4 regions of the Streptomyces sp. NPDC044061 genome follow, and region 1 is predicted to be linked to each of the others. Evidence: riboswitches for the same ligand, from Rfam matches in the RefSeq annotation. Region 1 holds a riboswitch; each other region holds the start of a gene.

Region 1 (3,200 bases):
CGCGGCGGTCCAGGCCGTCCGCTCCTTTTCGCCCACCGGGAAGCCCGCCGGTTTGCTCGCGCTCCAGGCGGCGGCTGCTTCGCGGCTCGCGAAGCAGTTCACCGCAGTGCTGCTGCCGATGCCGCGGGGGTCCCAACTGACGATGTCGAACCGCTCCCGCACCTCGCGCGGGAAGGACGCGTAGTTCTGCGGCATCTGGACCGTTCCCGGCCCGCCGGGTCCGCCGGGGTTGAAGAACAGGGTGCCGATGCGGCGGCCGGGGTCGGTCGCCCTCCGTTTGACCACGGCCAGGTCGATGGTGCGGCCACCCGGGTTGCCGTAGTCCAGCGGCACCTTCGCGGTCGCGCAGTCGAACGGGCTGCCTTGAACGCACTGTCTCCAGTCCAGCTTCGGGGCCGGCACCGAAGGTGTGGGCGCGCCGCCGACCGCGGCGAGGTCCTGCCCGCTCAGAACGGTCGAGCAGGTCACCAACACGGCGACGAGCGCGGCACGACCCCGACGGCCCGCTGTCGGTCCGGATATGCCCATGCCTTGTCCCTCCACGGCTGAGCGCCGGACGCCCCGCTGTGTCGGGCGTCGGCACGCATTCCGCGTCAACGGCACCGCGGCCCGGCAGCGCACGCGAACCGACGGCGGCCAAATGGCCGAACCACCGTCACCGTGTCGCCTGCGGCGAAACCCGTAGCCCCCGGCCCGCTCCCGGCCTCGGTGACCCGAACACCCCGGACACCTCCGGACCAGGAGGGATCAGCCCGCGGTCATGCCCCGCTCCGGCCACCGGGACCGCTCGTCGTAGACGGCATTGATCTTCCGGGATGCCTTGAGGAAGGTGTGGTCGACGGCGCCGTCGTCCGGCCGGGCCGTGCGCGTGTGCGTGTGCGTGTTCATGGTCAGGAGCCGGGGCATCTCCGCCGGGTCCTCACCGAAGGAGTGGCGGACGACCGACCCGTCCTCGGACTCCTTCTTGAAGTGGACGAGGGAGGCCATCGTGCCGAGCCTTCAGCCGCCGGACACGCAGTGCCGCAGCAGCCCGGAGATCGATGTGTCGACCAGGCGGTAGCGCACGACCCGGCCGTCCTTCTCGCCCTCGACCACGCCCGCGGTCCGCAGCAGGCGCAGCGCCTGCGAGACGGCGGTGTCCCTCATCCCGGTGGCGACGGCGAGGTCGGAGACCGCGATGGGGCCGGCCTCGTGGAGGGCGAGCAGCAGGGACAGCCGTCCGGGATCGGAGAGCAGCGAGAAGCGGTCCGCCCAGGCCCGTACGCGCTCGGGCTCGCCGACCGCGGCGATGGCGTCGCACACCCGATGGCCGTCGATGGTGCGCTGCCCGGCACGTTCCGCGGGGACGAGATGCATGGAGCCATCATCGCAGGGCACCGCCGCAGGCCTCCATACCTGTTCAGATGTGCAGCCTTGCAGCCACGGCCCACGCCCTTCTAGGGTGAACGGGCCGTGGTGTTCGGGAAGACCGGTGACAGCCCTCAGGGGCTCAGTCCGGAGCGGCCCTCGCCACTGTGATCGGGAAGTTCCCGCCCCCTACACGCCACTGGCCGCACGGCCGGGAAGGCAGGGGCGGGCGCGTCGACCCGTCAGCCAGGAGACCGGCCACGGCATCACGAAGCTGATCCACGAGGTGCTGGAGCGTGACCGTATGACCGTGTCCGAAGGCGTGCCCGAAACCACCGCCGCCCCGTCCTTCCGCTGGCGACGCGAGGACACCGTCCGGACCGCCGGCCTCCTGGCCGTGATCGTCGCCCTGCACGTGGTCGCGTTCGGCATCCTGTTCCTGCTCGTGATACCGCGTCACTACGAGGTCGGCACCAAGGCGTTCGGCATCGGCCTGGGCGTCACGGCGTACACGCTCGGCATGCGGCACGCCTTCGACGCGGACCACATCGCGGCGATCGACAACACCACCCGCAAGCTGATGGCCGACGGCAAGCGGCCGGTGTCGGTGGGCTTCTGGTTCGCGCTCGGCCACTCCAGCGTGGTGGTCGTCATGGCCGTGCTGGTCGCCGGCGGCGCGAAGCTCGCCGGCACCCTGATGAACGACGGCTCCCGGACCCACCAGGTCCTCGGCACGGTCGGCACGACGGTCTCCGGCTCCTTCCTGTATCTCATCGCCGCCCTCAACCTCGTGGCGCTGCTGGGGATTCTGCGCGTCTTCAAGGCGATGCGGTCCGGGCGTTACGACGAGGCGGAGCTGGAGGCCCACCTCGACTCGCGCGGCTTCATGAACCGCCTGCTGGGTCGGCTCACCAGGTCCATACGCCGGCCCGGCCAGATGTTCCCTCTCGGCTTCCTCTTCGGCATCGGCTTCGACACCACGACGGAGGTGCTGCTCCTCGCCCTGGCCGGCAACGGCGCCGCCGCCGGACTGCCGTGGTACGCGGTCCTGTGCCTGCCGTTGCTGTTCGCGGCCGGTATGAGCCTGTTCGACACCCTCGACGGCACGTTCATGAACTTCGCGTACCAGTGGGCGTTCTCCAACCCGGTGCGCAAGGTGTTCTACAACCTCACCATCACCGGACTGTCCATCGCGGTGGCCTTCTTCGTCGGCACGATCGAACTGGTCGGCGTCCTGCACGACAAGCTCGGTCTGCGCGACGACGTCACGGGCTGGATCGCGGGACTGGACCTGGACAACGTCGGTTACGTCATCGTCGGCCTGTTCGTGGTCGTCTGGGCCGTGGCCGTAGGGTACTGGCGCCTGGCCAAGGTCGAGGAGCGCTGGACCGCTCGCGCCGCCGACGTGGGCTGACGGCCTCCTCGCCTACGGCGGCTGCCGCCGTCAGATCCGGTGCGGAGCGGCCATCACGGCGGTGACGGCGGTGGGCGCGGCCGCACCCGGACGGACTCGACGCGGTGCCCGAAGTGGAACGTGACATCTCGAGGCCTTTCCTACCGTGGGGGGAGAGGACCGTGGCGTTCCCCGGACGGGGGAGCGGGCCGGGCGGCCGGTCGTGATCCGAGGGGCGCCCACTGCCGCCGCGTCGTGGGGGGCGCTCGGAAGAGAGGGCGGTGTCGAAGCGGTGGCAATGGCTCCTGCCAGGAGTATTGGGCGCTCGTCGACGCGGCAGCCATCTGGGTTGACCCATCCGCGCCGGGAAAGGCGCGGACAAAACCGCAGCAAAGGGGCCGCAAAGTGAATCCACGTCAGGTGAACCGGCGCCTCTGAGGCAACATCTTGGTGAACGGCG
Region 2 (3,200 bases), on a different contig from region 1:
GCAGCAGCAGACCGGTACGACCCGCTTCCCGGCGCCCCTCGTCTTCGGTCACTTCCTGCTCGCGGCGGCCGGACTGGTGGTCTGGATCGTCTACCTGGCCGCCGACCGGTCAGCGCTGGCGTGGACGTCCTTCGTCGTCCTCGTCTTCGTCGCCCTGCTCGGCTTCGCGATGTTCGCCCGCTGGGTGCCCGTGTACCGGACCGCCGCCCCGGGCACTGCGGGGGAGGAGACCACGCCCGCGGAACGGCACCTGCCCGTTCCCGTGGTGGCCGTGCACGGCATCCTGGGCGCCGCGACGCTGGTGCTGGTGCTCCTGGCGACGCTGGGAGTGGGCGGCAGCTGAGGCGGAGCGACGCCACCGGGTGCTCAGCCGTCGCCGGCCCGGTCGAGCGGTCTGCCGAGTGCCAGGTTCCAACGGCCGGCGCGGCCGCTGAACTCGACCGCGCCCAGCGGCGGTACGTCGATCCGCCAGAAGGCCGACTCCGGTGCTCCCAGCACCTGGACGGTCGCGGCTCGTACGACGTCCGGTTCGACCACCGCGACAGTCCGGCCGGAGAACCGCCCAGCCTGGTCGAGCCAGTCCGCGATCCGTCTGCCCAACTCCCGTACCGACTCGCCGCCGTGCGGAGCAGCCGCCGGGTCGGCCAGCCACACGGCTACGGCCTCCGGTTCGGCGGCGCTCACCTCGGCGAGCGTCCGGCCCCGCCAGCGGCCCACGTCCAGGCCCGCCAGTTCGGGTGCTTCGCCGGCGTCGAGACCCAGCGCCGAAGCGGTCTGCCGGCAGCGTACGGTGGGGGCGACGAGCGCTCGCCCGGCCCGTGGGAGAAGCGGCGCCGCCGAACGGGCCCGGGCCGTACCACCCTCGTCAAGGGAACACCCGTCGTCGAAACGGGCCTTGCGCAGGGCCACGTTCATGGCTGGTGAGATCAAGATCACTCGACTGGTCACGAACTCGCTCTCATGGTCTACAGCCCTGCAACGACAGGGAATTCACAGTGAACGGCGGCCCGAGGGGCGCTCGTGAGCGCCCCGTGCGCCCTTGGCCGCGCCTCCGCTTCGCGGTACGTTCTCGGCGAAATAGACGACGGAACGCGGAAGCCGGTGGGAATCCGGCACGGTCGCGCCACTGTATGCCCCGTTCACACCGCTCGCGGTGTGGGCAGGGAAAGTCAGACCCGCTCCGTTGTCCTGTGCACCACCGAGACGGGACGCGAGTTCCCCAGGAGGTTCTGCCATGGCGCAGTCCGTCGCTCAGCCGACCACCGCCCCCACCGCCATCCCAGCCAAGCTGCCGATCAGCGCGATCGCCCCCTGGGCGGTCTTCTTCGGCATCCTGATGCTTGTCCTGCTCTACTTCGTCGGCGCCGAGCAGGGCGCCACGTCCGTGATGTCCGGCGAGGACGTCCACGAGTGGGTGCACGACGCCCGACACCTGCTCGGCTTCCCCTGCCACTGACAGGGCAGGGAAGCAAGGTCCGACCATGAACTCGGCAACCGTCCGCCATCTCCTGGTGCGTGGCATGCTCGCGGGACTCGCCGCGGGTGTGCTCGCCCTCGTCGTCGCCTACTTCCTCGGCGAGCCGCGCGTCGACTCGGCCATCGCCTACGAAGAGGCGCACTCCCATGAACACGGCATGGAAGCCGTGAGCCGCACGATGCAGTCCACCGGTGGCCTGACCACCGGCGTCCTCGTCTACGGGGTCGCGTTCGGCGGCATCGCCGCCCTCGCGTACTGCTTCGCGCTGGGCCGGATCGGCCGCTTCGGGCCGCGCGCGAGCGCGCTGCTCCTGGCGACCGCCGGCCTGATCACGGTGTATGTCGTGCCGTTCCTGAAGTACCCGGCCAACCCGCCGTCCGTCGGCGAACCCGACACCATCGGCAGGCGCACCACCCTGTACTTCCTGATGATGCTGCTCAGCGTGCTCCTGGCGATCGCCACCGTGATCCTCGGCAAGCGCCTCGCACCGCGCCTGGGCAACTGGAACGCAACGGTGGCCGCGGGGGCGTTCTTCGTCCTGGCCATCGGGTTGGCGTACGCGTTCCTGCCGGCCGTCAACGAGGTCCCGAAGGACTTCTCGGCCACCCTGCTCTGGCAGTTCCGCCTGGCGGCCCTCGCCATCCAGCTGACCCTGTGGACCGCCTTCGGGCTCGTCTTCGGGCTGCTGGCGGAGCGGGTCCTCAACCCGAAGAACGTCCGACAGCCGGCCGCGCGGCCGGCGAGCGCCGGGACGGAAGCGACACCGGCTCCCCGCTGACGACGCACACGGCCCGGCCGTGACCGTATCGGCGACGCCGTCGCATGGTCGCGGCACGCGCCGATCGGAACGATTCCGATCGGCGCAGCCGCACTGCGAGTTGAGGTGTCAGCAGAGGTGGCGGGCGAAGAACCGCAGCGTGCTGTCCAGTTCGAACGACGGGACGTCTCCGTGCTTGCCGGGGTTGGCGTGCAGCGTCTTCTCGGCCGAGGCGAAGGCGTCGAACAGCGCCAGGCTGTGGGCCCTCGGCACCCGCTCGTCGTCCCACTGCACCAGGAACTCCACCGGGACGGTGATCCGCGCGGCGGCCTCGGCCGCTGCCAGTGCCCCGCCCAGGCCCAACACCGCCGCGCGGACCCGGGGTTCGGCGGCGACGAACGGAACGCCGAGTCCACAACCCAACGACACACCCCAATAGCCCACCGGGCCAGTGCCGACGTGGTCCAGTTCCTGGACCGCGTCCAGGACCGCCCGCCATTCCGACACGGTCTGGCGAGCCACGAGCGCCTGGAAACCGGCGATCAGCGGAGCCAGTTCCTCTCCGGCCTCCACGCGAGCGTGATTCTCGGTCGCGATCCGGTCGTACTCCTCGTCCTTGGGCCGGTCGCCATGGCCAGGCACGTCGACCGCGGCGACCGCGAAACCGCACTCGCTCACGAGGCGGCGCGCACGGGCCATCATCTCGGGGTCCTTCTTGTGCCGGCCGCCGCCGTGGCCCATCAGGATCAGGGGGCGAGTACCGGCGGCGCCTTCCGGCGTCCACAGCACGCCGGGAATCTCACCGAGGACGAAGAGTTGTTCGGAGACACCGTCGGACGACGTCTCAGAGGTGAAGCGCATGGCGTTTCAGCCTTTCGGGATGCCTTCTGCGGGCACTCCCTAAACCATGCAAGGGAGGGAGCCCCGACCTGTCACAGCGTTGATCGGTCTCACCTCCTCGGTTCG
Region 3 (3,200 bases), on a different contig from region 1:
CAGTCGAGATCGCCGTTCGTCACGAAGGCGCCGAGGTTGACCGAGCCCAGGTTGCAGACCGCCGTTTCCCCGTCGTCCGTGACCTCCAGGATCTCCGTGCAGAGGTTGGAGGAGTGCACGACGTGGCCCGCGGTCGCCGTCTGGTTGGCCGTGCGGTTGGCGGCGTCCTTGAAGGTCATCCAGCCGTTGCCGGTCTGCGCGAGGGTGCGCATCATGCGGCCGTACAGGTCGCGGGCCGGGATCGTCTTCCTGGCGAGCCCGTTCGCCTCCGCCTTGCGGTAGGCCGCGTCGAACTCCTCGCCCCACAGGTCCACCAGCTCCGGCACGTCCGCCGGGGAGAACAGCGACCACTGCTCGTCGGCGTTGACCCGGCGCATGAACTCGTCCGGGATCCAGTGCGCGAGGTTCAGGTTGTGCGTACGGCGGGCGTCCTCACCGGTGTTGTCCCGCAGCTCCAGGAACTCCTCGATGTCGGAGTGCCAGGTCTCCAGGTACACCGCGGCCGCGCCCTTGCGCCGGCCGCCCTGGTTCACGGCCGCCACCGAGGCGTCCAGGGTCTTCAGGAACGGGACGATGCCGTTGGAGTGCCCGTTGGTGCCGCGGATCAGCGAACCCCGGCTGCGGATGCGGGAGTACGACAGACCGATGCCGCCGGCGTGCTTGGAGAGGCGGGCGACCTGGTGGTAGCGGTCGTAGATGGAGTCCAGCTCGTCCAGCGGGGAGTCGAGGAGGTAGCAGGACGACATCTGCGGGTGCCGGGTGCCGGAGTTGAAGAGCGTGGGGGAGGAGGGCAGATAGTCGAGGCGGCTCATGAGCCCGTAGAGCGCCGCGACCTCGTCCACGGAGCGGGCGGTGTCGTCCTCGGCGAGGCCCGCGGCGACCCGCAGCATGAAGTGCTGGGGCGTCTCGATCACCTGCCGGGTGATGGGGTGCCGGAGCAGGTAGCGGCTGTGCAGGGTGCGCAGGCCGAAGTAGCCGAAGCGGTCGTCGGCCGCCGTGTCGATCAGCGAGTCCAGCCGCTCGGCGTGCAGCCGCACGAACTCCGCGGTGCGGTCGGCGACCAGGCCCTCGCGGTGGCCCACGGCGACGGACCCGGTGAAGGAGGTGACGCCCTGGGAGGCGGCCTCGGCCCTGATGGAGACGGTCAGCAGCCGGGCGGCCAGCCGGGAGTAGGCGGGGTCCTCGGAGATGAGTCCGGCGGCCGCCTCCGTGGCCAGCTCGCGCAACTCCGCCTCGTCAGCCCGTGCGGACCGGCCGCGCAGCGCGGCCGCGGCGACCCGGCCGGGGTCGGCGTCGGGGAGGTCGGCGGTCAGCTCGGTCAGGGTCCGCAGCAGCGCGGTACCGGGACCGTCGGTCTTCAGGTCGCCGACTGAAGCCGGATCGGCTGGCGCGATGGTCACGTGGGGCTCTCCCTCGCTCGGCACGGGGGCCTTGCGGAGGGCAGGGGGCAGCACGAGCGCGCACGGCGTCGCGTCCACCGGCCCACTCCACGAGGCCCGGACGTCGATGAGCACCCGAGCCGGACGGCCGGGCGCGTGCTGGCGACAGGTCCTCGGACTGAACAGGCGTGCGGATGCACGCAAGTACACCGTTGCGGGACAGTTCCGGATTCGCACCGGATTCCCCTGCGGCGACAGCGAGGATGAGCATACATCTAGTGCCGGGTCGTGGTGTCACCCCCAGATGTTGTGTCGCCGCCGCTTCGGAGGGTCAACTCCCGGATGAGGAGAGTGATGTCCGCCGGGTGGCCCCGTGCGCACGCGCACACGAAGAGCGGGCCGCCGTGCTGCTCGGTCTCGGCGGCCCGCTGCGGGTTCGTCGTGCTGTCTGGGCGCGGTTCCCCGCGCCTGTGGGGGAGCGCTAGTGGGCGCTTCCCGCGGTGGCGGGCGGAAGCTCCACCTGGACGCCCGCGTCGCCGGCGTCGGCCGTGTAGTCGCCCGGGTTGGTCTCGTCGATGCCCTCCGGGGCCTTCAGGGCCTTCAGGACGAAGGTGAGGACCACCGTGACGGCGACGTTGAGGACGAAGGCCGTGAGGCCGATGTAGCCGATCTCCCCGATGCCCGGGATCTCCTTCGCCGAGCCGCCGAAGTGCTTCTGGGTCGGCGAGGCCACCCCGTACGCGGCGAACGTGCCGTACACCATGCCGACCGCCCAGCCGGCGAGCAGCGCCCAGCGGTGGAACCAGCGGGTGAACAGGCCGCCGACCAGGGCCGGGAAGGTCTGCAGGATCCAGATGCCGCCCAGCAGCTGGAAGTTGATGGCCACGGTCTTGTCCATCGTCAGGACGAAGACCAGCGCGCCCACCTTCACCAGCAGCGACACGATCTTGGACACCCGGGTCTCCTGCTGGGGCGTCGCGTCCGGCTTGATGAAGTCCTTGTAGATGTTGCGCGTGAAGAGGTTGGCCGCCGCGATGGACATGATGGCCGCGGGCACCAGGGCGCCGATCCCGATCGCCGCGAAGGCCACACCCGCGAACCAGTCCGGGAACATGTTCTCGAACAGCTGCGGAATCGCCAACTGCCCGTTGGTCACCTTCACTCCGGCCGCGATCGCCATGAAGCCGAGCAGCGCGAGCAGGCCCAGCATCAGCGAGTACAGCGGCAGGAGCGTGGTGTTGCGGCGGATCACCTCACGGCTCTTGGACGACAGCGTCGCGGTGATCGAGTGCGGGTACATGAACAGGGCGAGGGCGGAGCCGAGCGCCAGGGTGGCGTAGGTCCACTGGCCGGCCTCCGGCGGGGCGAGCGCGCCGCGCGGCTTGCCGGTGGCCGGGTTGACCTGGCTGAACGCGTCACCCGCCTTGGCGAAGACGTCATCGAACCCGCCCAGCTTGATCGGGATGTAGATGATCGCCACCGCGATGACGATGTAGATCAGCGTGTCCTTCACGAACGCGATCAGGGCGGGGGCGCGCAGACCCGACGAGTACGTGTACGCGGCCAGCACGCCGAAGGCGATGAGCAGCGGCAGGTCCTTCACGAACCAGTTGGTGTTCTCGCCGCCGCCGACGCCCATCACGTCCAGCACCGCCTGGATGCCGACGAGCTGGAGCGCGATGTACGGCATCGTCGCGAGGATGCCGGTGAGCGCCACGGCCAGCGACAGGCCCTTCGAGCCGAAGCGGCCGCGCACGAAGTCCGAGGTCGTGACGTAGCCGTGGCGGTGCGAGACCGACCACAGGCGGGGCAGGAACGTGA
Region 4 (3,200 bases), on a different contig from region 1:
GCCGCCCGGCTTGAGCAGCACGGGGTTCATCAGCGCGGTCGGCTCGACCCGGCAGGCCTGGGCCTGCATCGCCTGCGCCCGCCCGATCTCCGCGCCCTCCCGCGTGACGAACGAGTTGAGGGACATGTTCTGCGCCTTGAAGGGCGCCACCTTGACGCCCTGGCGCACCAGCCACCGGCAGATCCCGGCCGTCACGACGCTCTTGCCGGCGTCGGAGGTGGTGCCGGCGACGAGGAGACCACCGTTCACTTCGCACGTCCCTTCACGAGTCGGCGCGCGGCGACCGTGACGCCGAGCGCGAGCAGGCCGACGCGGCGGGAGAGCCGTACGGCCCGGTCGATGTCGGTGACCTGGACGGCCCGCCCGGTGTCCCCGTTGAGGACGGGCCGGTGTTCGACGCGGCCGCCGTAGGAGAGCGTCCCGCCCAGCCGCACCCCGAGGGCACCCGCGAACGAGGCTTCCACGGGCCCGGCGTTGGGGCTCGGATGCCGGTGCGCGTCGGTCTTCCAGGCGCGCAGGGCGCCACGGGGATCGGGTCCGGCCGCCGCGGCGAGCACGGCGGTCAACCGCGCCCCCGGCCACCCGGCGACGTCGTCGAGGCGCGCGGAGGCCCAGCCGTAGCGGCGGAAGCGGGGCGACTTGTGCCCCACCATCGCGTCCAGGGTGTTGACGGCCCGGAACCCGAGCAGCCCGGGGACCCCGCCCACGCCGCCCCACACCAGAGCGCCCACGACGGCGTCGGAGGTGTTCTCGGCGACCGACTCGACCACGGCCCGGGCGATACCGTCGGCGTCCAGCGCCTGCGGGTCGCGGCCGCACAGATGCGGCAGCCGCGCGCGGGCGGTCTGCACGTCGCCGGCCTGCAGGGCGCGTCCGACGGTCCGGGCCTCCCGGGCGAGCGAAGTGCCCCCGACCACGGCCCAGGTGGCGGCGGCGGTCAACGCGACGGTGGCGGTGGGAGAGCGGCGTACGGCCCGCTCGGCGAGAGCCCCGAGCGCGACGGCGCCTCCGGCGCACACGCCGGTGTGCAGCGCCCCCCACCCGCGGTGGTCGCGCCACAGCACGCGTTCCACGGCCCCGGCGGCCCGCCCGAACGCGGCGACCGGATGCCCACGGCGTGGATCGCCGAGGAGCAGGTCGCCGAGAAGGCCGGCGGCGGCGCCGTACGCGTAAGTGCGATCGGCACCCATCGGGTCAGCCGGCCGTGGGGGCAGGCAGGGCCCGGTTACTGAACCTCGATCGGCAGCCGCGCATGGCGATATGTCCTCACTCAGGGTGTCCGCGCCCTGGTTCGACGAGACCGGCGGTGAGAGTTCCTGGCTCCCGGGATTCCTTCCCCGGTGACAGTGGCGGGACCGCGCCGGATTCGCACCGGCTTCCTCTCCTGCCGCCGTACTTGGCCCGGGCAGTCCACCACGCGCCCGGAAGGGCCGTCAACTTGCCTTTGACCTGCGCGGGGAGAGTGTGCTGAGACCCACACCGGTGAAGTCCGGGCATGCGAAAGGCTCCCCACCGGATCACACCGGTGGGGAGCCTTTCGGACGGTGGGTCAGGGCTTGGCCACGATCAGGTAGATGCCGTAGGCCACCGCGGCCGCGCACGCCGCGAAGCACAGGTACGCACCGGTGACCGCGAGCGCCGCCGAGTTGCCCTGCGCGGCGGCCTTCTCGCGCCGCGACAGACCGTTGACGCCGAGGGTGAACAGGGCCACCAGGCCCACCGTGAACGCGAGGCTGACGCCGAAGACGGAGCCGAGAGCCGCCCAGTCGATCTTCATGGGGATGCTTCCTTCAGTTACCGGGTGCTCGGGGTCAGACCGTCGCCGCCGGCGGAACCGCCGGGGTCGCGGGGTCGGTCGCGGCCGGAGCCGGGATCGTGGCCGTCAGGCCCTCGGTGACCGTGCCCGTGGGCGGCGGGGTCACCGCGGCGATGGCGGTGGTCACCACACCGGCCGGCTCCTCGGTCCCGTCGCCGGTGTTGACGTTGGTGTGGTCGACGACCTCGCGGCGGGACAGCTTCCAGATCGCGGCGCTGGCGCCGACCAGGAAGACGGCGACGACCGCGGTGCCCCAGTCGCCCAGGTCCGTGACGGACTCGGCGAGCGCGCCGACCAGCGCGGCGGCCGGGAGGGTGAGCGCCCAGGCGACGAACATGCGGGTCGCGGTGGACCAGCGGACCACACCGCCCTTGCGGCCCAGGCCCGCACCCATCACCGAGCCGGAGACCACGTGGGTGGTGGAGAGGGAGAAGCCGAGGTGGGAGGAGGCCAGGATGGCCGTGGCGGCGCTGGTCTGGGCGGCGAAGCCCTGACGCGGCTCCAGGTCGGTCAGGCCCTTGCCCATGGTGCGGATGATGCGCCAGCCGCCGATGTAGGTGCCGAGCGCGATGGCCAGGCCCGCGGAGAGGATCACCCAGGTGGGAGGGTTGGAGCCCGGGGCGATGGCGCCGCCCGCGATCAGCGCGAGGGTGATGATGCCCATCGTCTTCTGCGCGTCGTTGGTGCCGTGCGCGAGGGAGACCAGACCGGCAGAGGCGATCTGGCCGGCCCGGTAGCCCTTGCGGGTGGCCTCGCCGTCGGCCTTGCCGCCGATGCCGTAGGAGAAGCGGGTGGCGAACACGGTCGCCATGCCGGCCACGACCGGGGCCGCGACCGCCGGGAGCAGGACCTTGGTGACCAGGACGTCACCGTGGACGGCGCCGAAGCCGGCGGAGGCGACGGTGGCGCCGATCAGGCCGCCCATCAGGGCGTGCGAGGAGCTGGAGGGCAGTCCCGCCAGCCAGGTCATCAGGTTCCAGAGGATCGCGCCCACCAGGGCGGCGAAGATGACCTCGGGACGGATGCCGTTCTCATCGACGAGACCCTTGGAGATCGTGTTGGCGACCTCCACGGAGAGGAAAGCGCCTACAAGGTTGAGGGCGGCGGACATGACCACCGCGACCTTGGGCTTGAGCGCACCGGTCGAGATGGTCGTGGCCATCGCGTTGGCGGTGTCGTGAAAACCGTTCGTGAAATCGAACGCGAGTGCGGTTACCACCACAATCGCGAGGATCAGCGAGAAGTTTTCCATTTACCCAGGCAATCTTTCGAGGTCGTTGGCTGTTGGACCGTAGGCAACCTGGGTGAACGGAAGGTGAACTGGGGCAGGCGTGAGGGTGTCGGGAATCAGGGTTCGGGGTTTCGTTCGTCCCCGACGCCCCGG

The links. A riboswitch is a leader RNA that binds a small molecule or an ion and turns the genes downstream of it on or off. The one in region 1 is predicted to bind cobalamin.
Region 2: linked by a shared signal. The riboswitch ahead of AC07CM_RS31445 (CbtB domain-containing protein) and the one ahead of nicT (Nickel transporter NicT) in region 1 are both predicted to bind cobalamin.
Region 3: linked by a shared signal. The riboswitch ahead of AC07CM_RS11895 (ribonucleoside-diphosphate reductase subunit alpha) and the one ahead of nicT (Nickel transporter NicT) in region 1 are both predicted to bind cobalamin.
Region 4: linked by a shared signal. The riboswitch ahead of AC07CM_RS21400 (cobalamin biosynthesis protein) and the one ahead of nicT (Nickel transporter NicT) in region 1 are both predicted to bind cobalamin.

The regions. Positions count from the first base shown of each region.
Region 1 covers NZ_JBWKFL010000049.1:3,254-6,453, forward strand. The annotation lists gene AC07CM_RS42440 (alpha/beta hydrolase) at 1-528, opposite strand, end outside; gene AC07CM_RS42445 (hypothetical protein) at 748-987, opposite strand; gene AC07CM_RS42450 (ArsR/SmtB family transcription factor) at 1,000-1,356, opposite strand; cobalamin riboswitch at 1,437-1,624, shown strand; gene nicT (Nickel transporter NicT) at 1,652-2,761, shown strand.
Region 2 covers NZ_JBWKFL010000022.1:33,612-36,811, forward strand. The annotation lists gene AC07CM_RS31435 (hypothetical protein) at 1-343, shown strand, start outside; gene AC07CM_RS31440 (histidine phosphatase family protein) at 367-948, opposite strand; cobalamin riboswitch at 1,043-1,199, shown strand; gene AC07CM_RS31445 (CbtB domain-containing protein) at 1,235-1,456, shown strand; gene AC07CM_RS31450 (CbtA family protein) at 1,482-2,255, shown strand; gene AC07CM_RS31455 (alpha/beta hydrolase family protein) at 2,364-3,095, opposite strand.
Region 3 covers NZ_JBWKFL010000006.1:99,888-103,087, reverse strand. The annotation lists gene AC07CM_RS11895 (ribonucleoside-diphosphate reductase subunit alpha) at 1-1,400, opposite strand, end outside; cobalamin riboswitch at 1,527-1,654, opposite strand; gene mctP (monocarboxylate uptake permease MctP) at 1,861-3,200, opposite strand, start outside.
Region 4 covers NZ_JBWKFL010000012.1:237,377-240,576, forward strand. The annotation lists gene AC07CM_RS21395 (cobyric acid synthase) at 1-249, opposite strand, end outside; gene AC07CM_RS21400 (cobalamin biosynthesis protein) at 246-1,190, opposite strand; cobalamin riboswitch at 1,291-1,431, opposite strand; gene AC07CM_RS21405 (hypothetical protein) at 1,550-1,777, opposite strand; gene AC07CM_RS21410 (inorganic phosphate transporter) at 1,812-3,068, opposite strand.